One region of the Pannus brasiliensis CCIBt3594 genome, then DNA from elsewhere that is predicted to be linked to it. Evidence: riboswitches for the same ligand, from Rfam matches in the RefSeq annotation. Region 1 holds a riboswitch; the other holds the start of a gene.
The links. A riboswitch is a leader RNA that binds a small molecule or an ion and turns the genes downstream of it on or off. The one in region 1 is predicted to bind cyclic di-AMP.

Region 1 (3,100 bases):
TAACGAGATCGGGATTTTCTACGGCGATCGTCCCCAAAATCGCGTATTCTACGCCGATATTGAATAAATTACTCGCGCCCGCTACATCTCGCAAGCCGCCGCCCACCTGTACGGGAATATCCACGGCGCGGACGATCGCCTCGATCGTCGGTAAATTGACCGATTTTCCCTCTTTCGCCCCGTCGAGATCGACTAGATGCAAGCGCGTCGCCCCCTGTTCCACCCACTGCAACGCCACGGTGACGGGATTCTCGTTAAACACCCGCGACTGTTGATAATCGCCCTGATACAAGCGGACACATTTTCCTTCGAGAATATCGATCGCCGGGAGAACTTCCATAACCTCTCAACCTTCACGCGGGGGCAAACCTCGATCCTACCGCAAAAAGAAAACCGCGAGATACAGCGCCAGGATTAGCAACTGCGCGATCATCACGGGAATCCCGTAGCGTAAAAAAGTTTTGAACGTGATTTTACTATCGTGTTGTTCGGCGATCCCGGCGGCGACAATATTCGAGGACGCGCCCACCAGTGTGCCGTTTCCTCCTAGCGTCGCGCCGTACATCATCGCGTAGAAAAGGGGCAGGACGGCAACGGGAAAAACCCCCGCGTAATCGGGAGAGAGAATTTCCGGCCCGGCTAAATTCACGTTGACAATATATTGTTTCAGCAGGGGAACCATCGCCACCACGAGGGGAATATTAGGAACGACACTGGAGAGTAAACCGACAAAAAATAAGAGAACGAGGGAACCTAACGCGATATTCGTCCCCAATAATACTGCGAGGATTCCGGATAAACTATTGACCACGCCCGTTTTTTCTAAACCCCCGATGAGGACGAAAATGGACATAAAAAAGATTAGGGTACTCCAGTCCACATCTTTGAGAATATTATGAACGGTATCGATTTTCGATTGATGGGCGAGTAATAAAGCTAGGGTAGCTCCCATGAGGGCGACCGCGGCGGGAGAGAGGGGAACCGGGAAAGTTTCGCCGATCACGAAGAAAAGAAGCACGAAGAAAACAATAATTCCCCCCGCGGCTAGAACTCTCGGATGATTGATACGCGGATGGGGTAAATCTTCGAGATGCTCGAATTTCGCGCGCCAGATATCGGGAAATAACCAGGGGAGTGCGACGAGGATGACAAGAACGGCGATCGCTCCCCCAAAACTCAATCGCTGTAAGTATTCGGTGAACGTGATATTGATAGAATCCCCCACGATATAGGTGGCGGGATCGCCGACGAGGGTTAACAATCCCGAACTATTGGCGACAAAAACCATGAGGATTAATAAGGGGACGAAATCGATGCCGATATCCTGAGCGATCGGGGGAATTAACGGGGCGAGTAACATGACAGTCGTGGCGTTCGGTAATACCGCGCAGATCGGCGTGGTAATGGCGACAATTCCGATTAATAATAATTTTCCTTGTCCTCGCGCCAGCCGTACCATCTGCACAGCCAGATAATCGAAAATTTTCGTCGGCTCGAAGGCTCTGACTAAAACCATTACTCCGAAAAATAGGGCGAGAGTCGCGTAACTCCTACTAATATAACCGACCGCTTCCTGTAAGGTCATGATGTGAGTGAAAACGAGAATTAAGGCTCCGAGTAGCGCGGCGACGGTGAGATGGAGCCATTCAAAAGTAATGACTAGAATAACTCCTATAAATGTAGCGGCGGCGATAAACGTCGGCAGGGATTCTATCATTTTTTTCTCGATTACGCTTAATTATCTGTCAAAAACTCGCTTACAAAAAAAGCCTGCAAACTTCAAAAAACACGATATTTCGTGGCGATTTCTTCGATTTACTTTTTTTTTAACGATCGATCCGGCCGATATCTCCTTTCAAGTTACGGTTCACGAGTAGCACCAGCGACCGAACTGAATCTATCAAGACATTCTCGAAAATGCTGTGATATCTTCAGTCTTCTCCCCACGCCGACGAAGTTAGCTGACGGGCTAGGATAGAGAGATATCCTTCTCCACAGAGATACGCCCCGAAAAATGGTTCCTCCGCTCCGGATCGTCTCGGTGAAAGTACCGGGGAACGATCGGATTAGGCCGACTTACTCTATTTAGTCACCAACGATAGCACAGAAAAATTGAAAAAACGATTAAGTTAGATACCGGGCGGAAACGGTCAGAGAAGGCAGGAGGCAGAAGGCAGGAGGCGGGTTTTGTCCGGGATCTGGTACTCCGAAAACTTTTCCCCGGACAAAGAAAGGCTTGTAACCCGTCGGTTTCCGTTCAAGGTTTCACGCCCCTGCTAGGATAGTAACGAGAAGTTTACCCGCGAGATAGGCGGCGAAAAGACCCCTTAGCCTTTTATGAATAGAAGACCTCGATCGACCCCTCCCCGATCGCGCGATCGCGATTACGCGCCACCGTATACCGATAGTCCCCGTCGGGGTGGGGATAGCTTTCTCGGGAAACTGAACTACGCCATGATCGCGCTCATCGGCGGTATTTTCGTGTTGGGGGTCGGTTTGGGGCTGGTATTCAGTTCGACCGCCAGTTTTAGCCCGGAAAACGTGGCCTCGCGGGAGGTGATCGATCGAAGCGCTCCCAACGCGGAATTATGTGTTCAGTTCGGTTCGAGTGCGATCGTCTCTGACGTGCGGATTTTCGTCACCCTCAACCCCTTTCACGTTTTCGTCACCCAACCGGTGATGCAACCCGGATGCGTCCTCCGGCGGAATAACTGGTCGATTCTCGAACAGCAGAAATTAGTAGACGCGCAACAGGTTAATGATTGTAAGAATCGGATGAATACCTTCGGTTTTACCGGCCCCCTGGAAGGGAAACCGCGTATCGATTGTATCTATCAAAACGAGGCGGCCGGTAATCTTTTCGTCAATCCGGAAGGCGCGGTCGGCCCGCGGCCGACGACGGATAAATTCTAAGGAAAACCGCGACGGGAATCGATCGATCGACCGGTGAAAAATTCTAGTAAGCCGGTAACGGGACGGGTAGAGAGGAGACTGAAAATCTTTTCTACTCGCTTTTTTCTGTAATGATAATTTTGTCAAGAGAGTTTTCACGGAAAAATTCCGTTTTTAGCGAGGATAAATGTCACGAATCGGGCGATCG
Region 2 (3,100 bases), on a different contig from region 1:
CATCACCCGCGCCAAAACGATCCAATAGATAGCGGCGAACAGACCGCAGACAATTCCCAGCGTCGCCCATAACAAAACCGATCGGGTCAGAGTAATCGGGTTTTCCCTCATTCGTTGTCGGGTAAGTTTCTATATTTTCTGTATATTTTTATACGATTCGCTATCAAAACCTGTCAATCTATCGGAAAGAAGATTTTCCATTTTTCGATCGGGAGCGGTAAGTAGCCCGCCACGTCCACAGACTTTTTGCTAAACGATGAGGTACGGATTTCCCGGTTTTAGGCGAGGGGAACCTACTACCGAATTCCTTGATTCCTAGCCCGGATACGGGTGGAGAAAAAGGGAAAGGCAAATCCCGTCCACCTTTTCCCTTTCCCCTTTAACCTTTTCAGCGAACCTAGAAGTCTGTCTTGTTTTTTGACAAATGGTATTATTGTCCTTCTTGGCTCTGACTCTCGCTCGCTCCCTCGTTCGGAGGGGAATTTGGTAAAAGAAAATTGGGAAGTTGAATTTTACTCGAATCGAAGTTAATTAGCAGTTTATTATAGGTACTTAAGAGATTGTTATTATCGGTAATCAGGGTTTGCAATTGTTGGGCGATCGTGAGTTTTTGCGATTCCGATGGAGGCGATAGGGTTGCCAATCTCGTTAAAATTTGCTGGTATAAATTTTCGTAGGTAACGAAAGCTTCGGTATGTCTCGTGGCGTTTTCTTGCATTTTAAAAACCACGCTCATAGAACCGTTCAGTAAAGCGATCGTCGAGGAGGTGATAAACACGTTAATCATATAAGAATTGGCTTCTTTCCATCCTTCCTTACTGATATAAAAAAGACTGATTCCCGAAACGATCGCCGCGCTGGAAGTGAGAGGTAGAACGACAAATAACCAGTTATAATAATCTACGGCAATGGTTTTATTTTGTTCTTGTTTGGTTAAAATGTAGGAAAGTTGTTCTTTAATTCTGTGTTTTTCTATCTCAATATTTGAGTATTTTTTTAAATAGCTATTGAGGTTCGATTCCAGATTGTTCGTATTCTCTTCTAAAGACCTTTCCGCGGGTTTTGACCATCGATCGCCGATCGGTTTCGCACCCAAATAATACAATCCCGCCGCCAGAATTATCGTCGCCCCTACTAAACATCCCGATACGATCGCGTGGGCGATCATCGCGGGAGTGTTTTGTCCGCTCAAGAAACTTTTGAAAGAGGGTAGGGGATTTTCCGGGGTTTCCGGATCTGGTTTTTCGGGAGACATTTCTTTTCCGTGGCTTCGATGGCGTACAGACTTTTTCCTAAAAGACGGGATACGGGTTGACCAATTTTAGGCAAAAGGCAAGAGAATAATGTACCGCTCGTTTTCGAGAAACGAAGTATAACCTAAAAATAGCTTATTTTTTCGAGTTTAGAGAAGATCTATAGAAAAAATTAACCCGATCGCCCGATCGAGGCAAACTGTTACCCGTGATATAGATCTCGCCCGCTCGATCGTGTTACCATTCATCACTAAACAGAGTAAGTCAGCCTAATCCAGCTTCGCGCTGGAGCGGAGGAACCGAGTACCGGGGCGCATTTCAGCCATTGAAAGGGACATCTTCCAGTCCTAGCCCGTCAGCTAACTTCGTCGGCATTGGGAGAAGACTGAAAAGAGGCGGAATTTTAGCGATTCATGCCCCTTTCAGGATTCTTAGTCGGTACTGCTCTTCGTTCGTACCTAATCCTCACACGGGGTAAATCCAAATGAATATAGCGGCTATTCTAGTCGCCGGGCGCGTCGCGTGGAACCGAGCGAAACCTTTGCTCGTTCGGGACGCGGTAATCTATCCGGCGATCGGTTTTCTCGGTCTCATACTGCTGTGGTGGGCGATCGCCCTCGTCCGGCACGAACTCATGCCCACGCCTTTAGAAGCGTTAACCGCCAATTTAGACTATATTTTCCATCCTTTCTACCGGCGCGGGCCCGGCGATCTCGGCATCGGTTGGTTATTACTGGCCAGTTTACGACGCGTCTCGATCGGTTTTCTCCTCGGCGCGGCCGTAGCCATTCCCACGGGTTTTCTCATCGGCCTCTCGCGACCGGCCATGCTAATCCTCAACCCTATCATCCAGATTTTACGCCCCGTCTCGCCCCTCGCCTGGCTTCCGATCGCCCTAGCCATGTTCGGAGTCGCGGAACCCTCGGCGATTTTCGTCATCTTCATCACCTCTCTCTGGTCAACGATGATTAATACGGCCTTGGGAGTCGCCAGCGTACCGAAAGACTATATAGACGTGGCCAGAGTCCTAGAAATGCCCGCCTATCGCCGAATTTATAAGATTATTCTGCCCGCGAGTCTGCCCTACATTTTCACGGGTTTACGGTTGAGTCTGGGTATCGCCTGGCTGGTAATCGTCGCGGTGGAGATGTTAACCGGGGGAGTCGGTATCGGTTTCTTCCTCTGGGACGAATGGAACCGTTTAAATCTGAGTTCGGTATTTCTCGCGGTGATCGTCATCGGCCTCACCGGTTTAATCCTCGACTATCTCATCGGTCGCCTACAGGTTCTCGTTACCCACCGTCCCGCGAAAACGGGCGGTTAACCAACCACCATGAATCAAAATTCTATTTCTCGACGCGCCTTTTTAGGGGGATTAGGGGCGACGGTGGTTAGTGGTAGCCTATCTTCCTGCGCTATCAACGCCAGCCGTAACCCGACGGCACTTTCCGAAGCCGCCCTCGCCGTCGCACCGATTATCGATCCGAAAACCCTCGAAAAACCGAACCTAACCATCGGGTACGTTCCCGTCAACGATTGCGCGCCCTTCGCCGTCGCCTGGGAAAAGGGATTTTTCCGAAAATACGGCTTGAATGTCAAACTCAGCAGGGAATCCAGTTGGGCGAACTCCCGCGACGGAATTATCTTCGGGCGGTTGGACGCGTCGCCGGTGGTTTCCGGGGCGGTGACGAACGCGCGGACGGGCGCGGAAGGGGCGAGAAAAGCGCCGCTATGCGCCGCGATGACGATTCACCGCCACGGCAACGCGATGACGATGGATCGCGGGATGTGGGACTACGGTATCCGTCCTTTACGGGAGTATAACGGCGATCTAGACCGATTCGGTA

Region 2: another riboswitch for cyclic di-AMP. It lies ahead of ntrB (nitrate ABC transporter permease); the one in region 1 lies ahead of V0288_RS03960 (ArsB/NhaD family transporter).

Annotation. Positions count from the first base shown of each region.
Region 1 covers NZ_JBAFSM010000005.1:35,110-38,209, reverse strand. Annotated here, with positions in the region: gene hisA (1-(5-phosphoribosyl)-5-[(5-phosphoribosylamino)methylideneamino]imidazole-4-carboxamide isomerase) at 1-340, opposite strand, end outside; gene V0288_RS03960 (ArsB/NhaD family transporter) at 377-1,717, opposite strand; cyclic di-AMP (ydaO/yuaA leader) riboswitch at 1,933-2,082, opposite strand; gene V0288_RS03955 (DUF3172 domain-containing protein) at 2,338-2,913, shown strand.
Region 2 covers NZ_JBAFSM010000004.1:75,463-78,562, forward strand. Annotated here, with positions in the region: gene V0288_RS03405 (chloride channel protein) at 1-111, opposite strand, end outside; gene V0288_RS03410 (hypothetical protein) at 431-1,255, opposite strand; cyclic di-AMP (ydaO/yuaA leader) riboswitch at 1,510-1,641, shown strand; gene ntrB (nitrate ABC transporter permease) at 1,738-2,577, shown strand; gene V0288_RS03420 (CmpA/NrtA family ABC transporter substrate-binding protein) at 2,587-3,100, shown strand, end outside.